Regions from separate parts of the Cytobacillus sp. T106 genome, predicted to be linked through region 2. Evidence: riboswitches for the same ligand, from Rfam matches in the RefSeq annotation. Region 2 holds a riboswitch; each other region holds the start of a gene.

What was found. Region 2 has a riboswitch for cyclic di-GMP ahead of ABU165_RS16845 (amidase). Riboswitches for the same ligand answer to the same signal wherever they lie in the genome.
Region 1: linked by a shared signal. The riboswitch ahead of ABU165_RS06970 (anti-repressor SinI family protein) and the one ahead of ABU165_RS16845 (amidase) in region 2 are both predicted to bind cyclic di-GMP.
Region 3: linked by a shared signal. The riboswitch ahead of ABU165_RS20295 (sensor domain-containing diguanylate cyclase) and the one ahead of ABU165_RS16845 (amidase) in region 2 are both predicted to bind cyclic di-GMP.

The regions. Positions count from the first base shown of each region.
Region 1 is NZ_JBEUMK010000002.1:542,782-546,966, reverse strand. It holds gene ABU165_RS06985 (serine hydrolase domain-containing protein) at 1-107, opposite strand, end outside; gene ABU165_RS06980 (toxic anion resistance protein) at 424-1,593, opposite strand; gene ABU165_RS06975 (5-bromo-4-chloroindolyl phosphate hydrolysis family protein) at 1,590-2,246, opposite strand; gene ABU165_RS06970 (anti-repressor SinI family protein) at 2,555-2,707, opposite strand; cyclic di-GMP riboswitch class I at 2,724-2,811, opposite strand; gene argH (argininosuccinate lyase) at 2,970-4,185, opposite strand, start outside.
Region 2 is NZ_JBEUMK010000009.1:186,679-190,863, reverse strand. It holds gene ABU165_RS16860 (DEAD/DEAH box helicase) at 1-262, shown strand, start outside; gene ABU165_RS16855 (amidase) at 691-2,163, shown strand; gene ABU165_RS16850 (hypothetical protein) at 2,240-2,374, shown strand; cyclic di-GMP riboswitch class I at 2,462-2,548, shown strand; gene ABU165_RS16845 (amidase) at 2,594-3,472, shown strand; gene ABU165_RS16840 (PadR family transcriptional regulator) at 3,628-3,957, shown strand; gene ABU165_RS16835 (DUF1700 domain-containing protein) at 3,944-4,185, shown strand, end outside.
Region 3 is NZ_JBEUMK010000014.1:17,114-21,298, forward strand. It holds gene ABU165_RS20285 (efflux RND transporter permease subunit) at 1-322, shown strand, start outside; gene ABU165_RS20290 (YhgE/Pip domain-containing protein) at 325-2,151, shown strand; cyclic di-GMP riboswitch class I at 2,270-2,354, shown strand; gene ABU165_RS20295 (sensor domain-containing diguanylate cyclase) at 2,439-3,398, shown strand; gene ABU165_RS20300 (DmpA family aminopeptidase) at 3,455-4,185, shown strand, end outside.

The sequences.
Region 1 (4,185 bases), on a different contig from region 2:
CCCGCTTTTTCTTTTGCTTCAGGACTGTCGCTTGCCATAACTGCAGGAGCCACAGCGCTTAGGCTCAGGATGGCAGCCAATGTCACTTTCACAGACTTATTCTTCATCTTATTCCTCCTTTTATCATCTCTGAACACGAACCGGACTTTCTCCTTCCCTCCCCTTAATTTAAAAATTCAAATAATTACATCTTTAGGTTAGCGAAATAAGTGTATAGATGTCTATACCAAAGAGGACCTAGTCAATGCTGATTCGATGTCAGAACTGTGACTTTAAGCATGGACAGATAGGAGGATTTGTTCGACAAAATTGCAGGTTAAAGAGCGCCGGTGCGGCTCTTAATAAAGCAGGACACCTTACCTGCTGCACTATTTCAAAAAAACACGCCCCTGTTTGTCAGGGACGTGATCAGCTTCTAATTTTCTAGCCTTTTATTTCAAGCAGTTTTTGACGCAGTTCATTTTCCATGGAAGCCAGGTCACTTTCAGCCTGGCGCCGCTTATTGCGGCCCTCCTCCTGGATGCGGAGTGTTTCTTCCAGGGTGGAGATGAGGTTTTCCTGGGTTTTCTTGAGCGTTTCAATGTCAACTAGGCCGCGCTCATTTTCCTTGGCAGTTTCAATGGTATTGGTTTTCAGCATTTCCGCGTTTTTCAAGAGCAGCTCGTTTGTTGTTTTTGAGACCTGCTTCTGGGCTTCAACCGCATGGCGCTGACGGATAAGGGTCAGGGCAATCGCCACCTGGTTTTTCCACAAAGGAATGGCGGTGTTGATGGATGCCTGGATTTTTTCGACAAGGGCCTGGTTGGTGTTTTGGATCAGGCGGATCTGCGGGGCGGATTGGATCGTAATTTCCCGGCTCAGCTTCAGATCGTAAAGCCTCTTGTCCAGCCTGTCCGCAAACTGAAGCATATCATTGACTTCCTGAAACTTCATCTGGTCGCCTGATGCCTCCGCTTCCTTCCTCAACTGCGGGATTGTCTGCTCATGAAGCTCCTCGAGCTTGATCTCGCCCGCTGCAATATAGACATTGAGCGCATGGAAATATTCCTTGTTCGTATCATATAATTTCTCCAGCATATGGATGTCGGATAAAAGGACATTTTTGCTGCGGTCCAGCTTTACGCTGATCCGGTCAATCTGCGCTCCTGTTTTTTGATATTTGGAGAGGATCTCCTGGACAGAATCGGAGATTTTTCCGAACATGCGTGAAAACAGCGACTGCTTGCCCTGCTTCAGTTCATCCGGATTCATATCATTGAGGCGCTTCATCAGGTCATTGATGATATCACCGACCTCTCCGATATCCTTTTTCTGGACATGCTCGAGCATGCTGTGCGAGAAGGTGAGCAGCTTCGTCTGCGCCTGAGTCCCATAAGCAATCATGGCCTGGTGGTTGCGCGGGTCGATCTGCTCGGCAATCTGATAAGCCCGGGCGCGGTTTTCCTCCGGGATCACGTCTATGAGCTTCACCGGTTTCTCTTCTTTCGCTAGCTCCAGGGCAGGTCCGCCATTCATGTCGCCGAACGGGTCGGCAAGGATATCATCCATTAGACTGCTCGTCTTTTTCGTTAATGATGGATTTTGTTCGCTCATTTCAGCCTCCTGCTTTCTTCAGGTAATCGATTTTCCTTCCACGTTTTAATCGAGTTTTTTGCCACGTCTATTTCAAAATTAAGATTATCAATATCATCGGAAATCACTTCGTACAAATCCTTCTCAACCGTCTGGGAGAGTTCATTGATGGTCCTTCGGGTTTCCAGCAGCGACTGGTCGATTTCAAGGTTCTTCTTCGGCTGGGTGGAAAGGAAAACATATTTCTCGGTCATTTCCACCAGAGAATCAAGATGGGAAAAATAAAACCGCTCCGCCTGGTAAAAACGCTTCGGCTCTTTCTTCGTCAGCCTGTAAATCTTCCGTGTGATCCTCATCAGTTCAATCCGCTGCTTCAAAGAAGGAAGATGGCGGATCGCAAACAATGATTTGTGCAGGCGGGAAATTTTCTTTTTCCCTTCTGCAAGGTTTGTCTTGATATACTTGTATTCCCTCCGCGTCAGCCCGTGCTTCCTGAGGAAACGGACACGCCCGATCTGGAATGCGGCCAGATATACTAACGCAGCTGCTCCGCCAGCTATCAGCCCGGATAAGAAAAACGTCTGGTCAAATCCGAAATAGCTGACCGTCCAGACCGACCCGGCGAACGGGACAGCCAGTACTGTGCCTATAAGAAACGAAACAATCCGGTTCATTTGTATCGACTCCTGACATAAAATCCTGCTTTATCTACTCATACGGTTTAAGACAGAATAGGTTTCACCCAATCTTTCCCACTGACAGAAAAAGTAAGATTATCTTATTTAATTCAACAATACACGATAAAACTCCTCTTTTCCATAGACCAGGACTGTAAATAGGGGTAGGGCTAGAGGCGTAGACGGTGACACCTTTCTCCAGAAAAATGCTGACTTCGTCGAAAAGCTTTTGCGCATAAAAAAAGTGTTAAACCAAAAGATTTAACACTACAGGCATATTATGTATAGTCAACCGCTGTCCCTTGTTAATTATCTCCCTGCTCTTCACTGTGGGCTGAGCTCCAATATAGGTGAGTGCCATTGATGAAGCTATGGATTTCCTCTATTGAAATCCCGCTGCTCTTTGCTTCTAAGATCAATTCAAGCCAATCCCTATCAACCTTTTCCGGCAACCCCATCTCAACTTCTCCTATTTGCGGCAGCCCGGCCGTCATAGCTTTTATAAAACCTTAGACCCGCGGCTTTGCGCCCTTACTTTTCAATAAGTTTGCATTTCACAAAATGTATAGCTGGGTATTTCTACCCGTATGATGGATGAGGCTAAACCTTTTTCAAACAACAATTAATGACAGGCACCCGCCGAAAATTGTCGAACTTCTGCAGAAGAAACCTTTAACTTCCCGTCTGCCTTCCGGCTGTTTAAGAGCCTGTCACTAATTCTTAAAACTTGAACGCAAGGAGTTGTTTCCTCTTGTTTTCGAGTTTGTTTTTGAGTTCCTGATAGTTTTTGGTTTGCTGATCAAGGCTTTCTTTCCGTTTTTCCAGCATTCGCTGGACTTCCACAGGACTGGGTCCGCCCTGGATGCTTCGGATTTTGACGAAGTATTCCGGTGAGATGATTTTTTTCCACTCTTCTTCTTTGAGGGCCACTGAAACGAAGCCGGAAATCATTTCATTGATTTGGTCGATTTTCCATTCATACAGCTCCTTGCCTTCCTTTACGGTCCTTTTGCTGATATAGCTGGCGATGGAGTGGGCCTTGCGGAAGGAGATGCTGTAATCCCTTGATAAGGTGTCAGCCAGTTCGGTTATGGTGATGCATGACCGGTTTGCCATTTCCTCTGCATGGTCTTTGTTGACCTTGAGCGTCCGTATAACGGCATGCATCAGCTTCATGACCCTGTTGGCATTGCCAAAGGAGCGGTACAGATGTGGCTGGAGGTCATCTTCTGTATCGACGATGTCACCGAACGGAGTGTTGTGAACCATATTCATCGCAGCCAGGGCGTCCCCATAGGCACTGCTCGCGATTGATCGGGAATGTTCAATGCTGACTGGATTCCGTTTCTGCGGCATGATACTGCTGCACTGGACATAAGGATCGGCTACGTAAAAGGTGCCGAACTCCCTTGTCACATGCTGAAGGAAATCCTGTATCCACCGTCCGGTATTGACCATGCAGGTCATCAGAGCAGATGCCGTTTCCAGCAGATAGTCGGCGCCGCCAATGCAGTCATAGGAATTTTCGATTAGTCCATTGAAACCTAAGAGCTCACAGGTCCGTTTCCTGGAAATCGGAAAGCCGGTTGTTGTCAGGGCTGCAGCTCCCAGGGCAGAACGGTTCACTGTCTCATAGGCAGACCAAAGCCTGTCAATATCCCGCTGCAGAATATCATAGACGGCCAGCAAATAATGCCCAAGGGTGGTCGGCTGGGCCGGCTGGGTATGCGTGTAGGCGGTCATATATGTTTCCTTGTGTTCCTCTGCCTGATCAAGCAGAGCATCGCCCAGCTGATAAGCACTGCCGAGCAGCTGGATAAAATGCTTGCGGAGGACGAGCCGGTACATGGCAATTCCCATATCATTGCGGCTTCTGCCAATATGGATCTTCCCGGCGAGCTCGGGACCGATCTCCTCGCCTATTTTCGCCTCCATC
Region 2 (4,185 bases):
GTTCGCAACAGATGTGGCAGCAAGGGGCCTTGACATCCAGGGTGTCACTCATGTTGTGCACTATGATTTTCCGAAAGACATCAAGCAATATGTCCACCGCTCAGGGCGCACGGGCCGTTTCGGCGCAAGCGGGACGGTCATCTCGCTCGTCACCGAAAGGGAAGAACGCGAACTGAAGAAGTTTTGCCAGGAGCTTGGCATCACGCCGGAGAAGAAAGTGTTTTATTCCGGTGATATCGTGGACGCTGATAGAAGAAGATAATAGGGAGCTGACAACCCGGGTTTGGGTTGTCAGCTTTTTTTGATGGGTTTTTGTGAAAAAATGTAAGGTGGAAAAAATATCGGCTGTTTTGGGTGGAATAATTGAAAAAGTAGGGTGAATACATGGAAAAGTAGGGTGAATAAACGGAAAAGTAGGATGAATAAACGGAAAAGTAGGGTGATTAACTTAAATTGACCGGGGATCCACCCTAAATGAATCAGGATCCACTCTAAATTGGTCTGATTCAACAAGATGGAACAGCAGAATTAAACCCAGCCTTAAAGAAAAGAATCATTTCCTAGAAAAACACCACAAATCCACCAGCGAATATTCGATGTCCTCTCTAACCAACCTTCATTATAGTAAAGGATTCAGAAAATATGCTAAAATATGAAAGTAAACTCAATGTGAAAGGAATCGATTCCTATATGAAAAATCCAAGGCTGAAAAAGCTCCAGGAAGAATGGCTCCTGGAGGCCACTATAGATGAGATGCAGGAGAAATTGGAGAAGGGCGAGGTTTCTTCGAAAGAGCTTGTGCTGATGTACCTGCACAGGATTGCGCAGAAGGATAAGAACGGCCCGGCCATCAACTCTGTACTTGAGGTCAATCCGGATGCTGCCCAGATTGCGGCGGCACTGGATGCCGAACGTAAGCTGAAGGGCAGCCGCGGGCCGCTGCATGGCATTCCTGTACTGATCAAGGATAATATTGATACTGCTGATAAAATGCACACCAGTGCCGGATCTCTTGCACTGAAGGAGTCGGTTGCAAAAGAGGATTCCTATGTGGCTGAAGCTTTAAGAAAGGCCGGAGCCGTTATTCTCGGAAAAACGAATATGACGGAATGGGCCAATTTTATGACAGAGGGCATGCCGAGCGGCTACAGCTCAAGGGGCGGGCAGGTGCTGAATCCTTATGGGCCGGGTAATTTTGATGTCGGCGGCTCCAGTTCGGGTTCAGGTGCAGCCATCGCTTCGAACTTTGCGGCAGTGGCTGTCGGAACGGAGACGTCAGGCTCGATTCTCAGCCCGGCAAGCCAAAACTCGCTTGTAGGCATTAAGCCGACGGTCGGCCTGATCAGCAGAAGGGGGATCATCCCGATTGCGCATTCCCAGGATACGGCAGGCCCGATGGCAAGAACCGTCAGGGATGCCGTTTACCTTCTCGATGTGCTTGCCGGCAATGATGACAGGGATCCTGCTGTGCTGAACAATCCAGAGTCAGACTATACCGAGTTTGCTGGTTTTCTTGATGAAAACGGGCTGAAGGGCAAAAGGATCGGCATTGCACGTGAAGTGTATTTTGATTATTTGAGCGGGGACAAGCTTGAAGTGATGAACCATGCGGTTGAACAGCTGAAAGCTCTTGGTGCCGAGGTGGTTGACCCTGTAGAAATCCCTTCTACAAAAAATAATTGGAAGTATGATGTACTTACATACGAATTCAAAGCAGATCTAAACGCCTACCTGCGCGGGGTTGCTCCTCATATAAAAGTGAAATCCCTTGCCGATGTGATTGCCTTTAACCTCGAAAACAGTGATGCAGCCCTTAAGTACGGACAGACCATCCTGGAGGAAGCCGAAAGAACAAGCGGGACTCTGACTGAAGAGGCTTATATCAGCTCGCTTGAGGAGGATGTCTACTTTTCGACTGAGCAGGGAATTGATCATGTCCTGAAAGAGCATCATCTTGATGCAATCGTGACGCCGAACAATTTTGGAGCGGGCATTCCGGCAAAGGCAGGCTATCCTTCCATCACAGTACCGGCAGGCTATTCCTTAGAGAATGAGCCTGTGGGCATTACGTTTACCGGCACTGCTTTTTCAGAAGCCGGTCTGATCAGCATGGCCTATGCTTTCGAGCAGGGGACAAAAGTGAGGAAATCCCCTCTCCTGTAAGGCCGCCAAAGCAGAATAACACATAGTGAAAAGGCCCATACTACCAGAGAAAACGCCAGTAAAGGAGCGAGGCAGCATGGGCAGGACAAAGCTTGGAAATGCAAATGCACAGCGCAACAATAATAAAAAAAGAGAAGGCTGGACAAGCGAAGAGCTGGTGGAATTCAACACCGGCACGAAAAGCAAGAAAGAAAATCAGCCTAAAGACTAAGAAGAAGGCCCCTGTCATCAGGGGGCCTTTTTGTGTAAAAAATATCTTTATTTTTCCTGAAAAGTGATTATAATCAAATTAACAACTTACTGATAAAGGCAAACCTGTCGAAAGGCAGGGACGCAAAGCTATGGGCCTTCCCGCGGATATGCGGCTGGCTGCCAGGCTGCCGGGCTCCTTTTTATGGATGTCATGGCATCATACAAAGGAGAGTATACAATGACTATCAAATTTTTTAAGACAGCTCTTTTGGCTGTACTGCTCGTGTTTGCAGCCTGCCCCGTGAAAGGAGAGGCTGCTGATATGAACCGCTCAACCTGGCTGTGGGATACAGCAGCCATAAAGGACAGGTCTGATGAAATCATTCAATTCCTGGCGGACAGGCAGGCAGATCAGCTGTATCTGCAGATTGACCAGAGCCTGCCGGCCGCTGTCTACCAATCTTTTATAGAAAAAGCAAATGCCGGCGGAATCAGTGTCCATGCATTGGATGGAGCACCTAAATGGGCCACGGCAAAAGGTGAAGCAGCCATGCGCAGCTTCTTCTTCTGGGTAGCTGCTTATCAGGAGCAGGCAAGCCCTGCCCAGCAGTTTTCAGGCATCCACCTGGATATCGAGCCCTATCTTCTGCCAGGCTGGGAAAGCAATTATAAAAGCACTGTGGTGAATTATCAGACCCGGATGCTTCAGGCTGCTTCCTTGTCCGCAGAGCTCAGTCTTCCGTTGGGGGCAGATATGCCTTTCTGGTTTGATGAAATGATGTTCAGCAATAAATTCGGCAAAGATTCCCTCGCAGGCTGGGTCATAAAGAATACTGACAGTGTGACGATCATGGCCTACAGAGATACAGCAGCAGGCCCTAATGGGATGATTGAGCTGTCCAGGAACGAGGTTGAGCTTGCGGCACAATATGGGAAAAAGATAGAAATTGCCGCAGAAACAGGGGCTTCTTCTGAAGCGGCGTATATCACTTTTTATGAGGAAGGCACACTAAGAATGGAAGAACAGCTTTCACTTGTCCGTGACGCTTATTCCTCAGATTCCCATGTGGGATTCGCTGTCCATCATCTTCAAAGCTGGATGGATTTGAGGCCATAATCATCTTTGGAAAATGCCTATTTTTAAAAAATAGGTATTTTTTTACGTTCAGTACCTTGTAATGTTCAATAGTGTATTGTATGATGGGTTTGTGAATGAATGGAAGGATTTACATGACTACTGAATAATGTTCACTACCGGTGGAGGTGCAAGGATTGAATGTTCAATTCAAGAAGGGTGTTCTTGAGCTGTGCGTGCTGCTGCTGATTTCTAAGAAAGATCAGTATGGCTACGAGCTCGCGCAAAACATCTCGGATAAAATCGAGGTGGCTGAAGGGACGCTCTATCCTTTGCTCAGAAGACTGACAAAAGAAGAGTATTTAACAACCTATCTGGCAGAATCAACGGAAGGGCCTCCCAGAAAATACTATTCACTGACAGAAAAGGGCAGGGATTATATGAATATGCTGATCGAGGAATGGCAGCAGTTTTCATTGGCGGTTAATCAATTTGTTGAGGAGGGAAAGTCCAGTGGCAGGGAATGAGTTTTTAGAAAGGCTGGAAAAGCTGCTTGGTAAGGTGCCGGAATATGACCGGCGGGAAATGCTGTACGATTATGAGGAGCATTTTGAAATCGGGCTTGCAAACGGCAGGACGGAAAGGGAAATCATGGAGGAGCTCGGTGACCCGCATGTCATTGCGCGCGACCTGCTTGCAGACTACAGGATTGTCAAAGCGGAGAAAACGCAGTCGGTCTCCAATATTTTTCAAGC
Region 3 (4,185 bases), on a different contig from region 2:
CGCGACTGTCGACTATGCGATCCTGCTGACAGATGCTTATAAAGAGGACCGGCAGGAAATGTCTGCGCTGGAAGCAGTCAAGAAGACAATGGATGAAAAAATATTCTCGATCGGCATTTCGGCCTCAATTTTATCAAGTGTAGGCTTTATCTTATGGATTACGTCATCGAACCCAATCGTAGCTTCAATCGGACTGCTGCTTGGAAGGGGAGCGCTGCTGGCCTTGATCATGGTTGTGTTCTTCCTTCCGGCGTGCCTGCTGATCTTCGATAAACTGATCATGAAAACAACATGGAAAGCAAACTTTTATAAGGAGAAGTGATGATGAGGAGAATGAGAAAATTCTTGGCTGTCTTTGCCAGCATCCTAATGATGATGCCCGCCCTGCTCGTTTCGGCTGATACAGCGGGCAGCAAGTCAGGGGAAAAAGTCTCCCAGGAAACAGGAGAGCTTTCCTCAAAGGATGAAGTGGTGTATGCAAAGCTCAGCCCAGCCGGTGAAAATCAGGAAGTTTATGTGGTCAACATTTTAAATATTGAAGAACCTGGGGAAGTGACTGATTATGGCCCCTATACGAACCTGAAAAACCTGACGGATCTCTCGCCGATTGAGAAATCAGACGCAGCGGTGAATGTGACGGCTGAAGAAGAAGGAAAGTTTTATTATCAGGGTGATTTGAATGAGTCAGCCCTGCCATGGAATGTTTCCATTACGTATACATTGGATGGGCAGGAAACCGCACCGGAAGAATTGGCTGGAAAAAGCGGCCATGTGGAGATTGGGATTCAAACCTCCAGAAATGAAAGTGCAGAAGCTTCCTTTTTCGAAAACTATCTGCTGCAGATTTCCTTCCCGCTGAATGGGGAGAAATTCAGCAATATCGAGGCTCCGGACGGGATGCTTGCCAACGCGGGGAAAAATAAGCAGGCCACATTCACTGTGATGCCGGAAAAAGAGGGAAATCTGACACTTGAAGCAGATGTGGCAGATTTCGAGCTCGAAGGCATTGATATTACAGCCATTCCGTCTTCACTCCCGATTGATGCACCTGACATCGATGACATGACAGGTGAGATGGATACACTGACAAAGGCGATCAAAGAGGTCAATGATGGAGTGGGGCAGCTGCAGAACGGCGCTTCGGAATTGCATAATGGCGCAGCTAAGCTCAGCAATGGCTCCAGGGAGTACCGTAATGGCATAGCGGCTCTCGATGGTTCCTCTTCCAAGCTGGTCAGCGGCTCAAAGAGCATCGAGCAGGCTCTGCAAAAGCTGAATAGCAGTCTGAGCGCTGGCTCTGGAGACATGGGCCTCGGCGATTTGAAAAAGATGCAGGATGGACTGTCACAATCGGCAGCCGGCCTGCGGGAAGTGTCCAGGAATCTGGCAGCATTGCAGCAGGCCTTTAGCGCCTCTTACAATAGCTTGAATGAAGCAATGGAAGGCATTCCGAACGCTGAGATTTCCCAGGCACAAATCGAGCAGCTGAAACAGAGCGGAGCTGACCCGAATGTTGTCGCGCAATTGCTTGAGACTTATGCCGCGGCTAAAAATGCCAAAGGAGTCTTTGCTGCTGGAAAAGGCAGCTTTGCCGCTGTCAGCGGGACATTGCAACAGGTCAGTGGTTCTCTGACAGGAATGGCCAAGAATCTGGATTCTATGTCAGCGGGACTTTCGCATGCTCTGAACAGCTCAGATGCTGCCGATGCGATGGCCCAGCTGCAGGCAGGCGTTAATGCCCTTGCCGTCAACTACCAATCCTTCCACTCGGGATTGGAGGAGTACACCGGCGGAGTGAGCAGGCTGGCAGGTTCCTATTCTGAACTGCATAACGGCATTGCTGGCGTGGCCGACGGAACAGGAGAAATCGCCAACGGCGCAGCGAGCCTTCATACCGGTACCACTGAACTTTATGAAGCAACCAGGGATCTGCCTGAACAAATGAAAGAAGAAGTTGAAGGCATGCTCGAAGAATATGACAAGAGTGACTTCAAACCGGTATCCTTCGTATCATCGCAAAACGAAAAGGTCAACTCTGTTCAGTTTGTGCTAAAGACAGAAAGCATTAAGCAGGAAGAAACGAAAGAAAATGAAAAGCCTAAAGAAGAGCCGAAAGGGTTTTGGGCTCGTCTGAAGGCGCTGTTTTCATAGGAGTGAGCCAAGGGGACAGGTCCCTTGGCTCTTTTTGATATTGGGCCACGGGGTCTGTCCCCGTGGCTCCATGGTTTAAATTGGAAGTCTTGCCGCTTATCCTTTAAAATTAAATAGATAAATATACAGGCAAATTCATCGAAAGGTGAGGGCGCAAGACTATAGGGGCTAAAGCCAAGAGGCTATGTCTGCCGGTTACCGATTCAACTTTATGGACGATAGGCTAATCGGTTTCGGTTGGTCTATTTTTTATGCTGAAGGATTGAGGAAAACGAAGAGGGACAGCAATGATGAACATACAATTTGCACAAGGTTTTGGATTAGGGGCACTGACTGTTGTATTGGTTGTGATTTATGTTTTCAGAAGTTGGAAAAAGAAAGAAACGGACTCTTTTAAAAATCATGAAAGTTATATGCATGTGATCGAAAACACCAAGGATTTCCTTTATTATTGCCAAGTCTATCCGGAGCTGCAATTCAAATATCTTGGTCCTTCAGCTGAATGCTTTTTCGGTGAAGGTTCTAATGCAGATGCCTATTCCGACGCTGGTGTTGCCTTCAGGGATATTCACCCGGAGGATATGGATATTCTCCAAAAAAAAGTCCATGGACAGGTAGATTTCAATCAAGCAATCGTTCAGCGCTGGAAGGATAAAGACGGCAACTATCGATGGTTTGAAGAGTATGCGACTCCCATATATGAAAATGGCGTGCTGGTTGCTCTTCAAGGGGTGGTGCGGAATATTGATGAGAGAAAAAAGCTGGAGGAGACATTGACATATCGAATCGCCCATGATGCGTTGACAGACATATATAACCGTGAATTCTTCGAGCAAATGATGGAGAAATATAATGAACGTGAGGATATAGCTGCAGCCATCATTTTGTGTGATTTGGACGGATTGAAATGTTTAAATGACAACCATGGACACAAAACAGGGGATTTTCTAATTAAAGAAACAGCACATCTATTAGAACGCTTTTTTACAGAGGATGCTTATGTTTCCAGGATTGGAGGAGATGAATTTGCCGTCATTCTTTTAAAAAAGGAAAAAGAACAGGTGGAGTTACTGGCCGAAAAGCTAGCTGAAGAGATTAGCAGATATAATGAAAATAGCCAGGAAGTCAAAATCAACCTATCAATAGGCTTTGCGTTCAGTGAAAATTCCCGAGGCGTAATGGAACGCTTATTTGTTGAAGCAGATAACCATATGTATCAGCAAAAAAGAACGAAAAAAGGTGCCTGAATCTATCCTAACAGATGGGAGAGAGATGCCTTTCTTCGCAAAAATGGAGGATAAAAATGCCTGCCAAAAAAAGAATCAGAGACTATGGAGTAAAAATAGGAACCCTTCAGACAGGTCCGCGCAATAGCATCACAGATGTGGAAGGCGTAACTGTGGGGCATACCACGCTGAGCGAAGCTGACAAACAAACCGGGGTTACGGCAATTGTGCCGCATCCCGGAAATCTATTTAAAGAAAAGCTGATCGCCGCAACCCATGTGATCAACGGGTTTGGGAAGAGTATGGGAACAATTCAGATCAATGAGCTGGGTACGCTTGAATCCCCGATCATCCTGACCAACACGCTCGGCATCGGTACAGCGGCAGATGCTTTGATTCAGTATATGCTGGAGTCTAATCCCGAAATCGGCCGGACGACTGGAACGGTGAATCCGATTGTGTGTGAATGCAATGATATGTTTTTGAATGATATCAGGGCTGGGTTTATAGAGCGGGAGCATGTTTTCCAGGCACTGCAGAATGTCTCGGCGGACGTGGAAGAAGGCACTGCTGGAGCAGGGACCGGCATGCTTTGCTATTCGCTGAAGGGCGGCATCGGGACCAGCTCGAGGCTGATGGAAATGGACCATGGCACTTATACGATCGGTGTCCTTGTGCTGACGAATTTCGGCGGTTTAAAGGATTTGCGGGTGAATGGGAAAGCAGTCGGGGAGGAGCTGAGTGAGGCTATCCAAGCTAAGGAGGAGCAGGATAAAGGTTCAGTTATCATCATTGTGGCTACAGATCT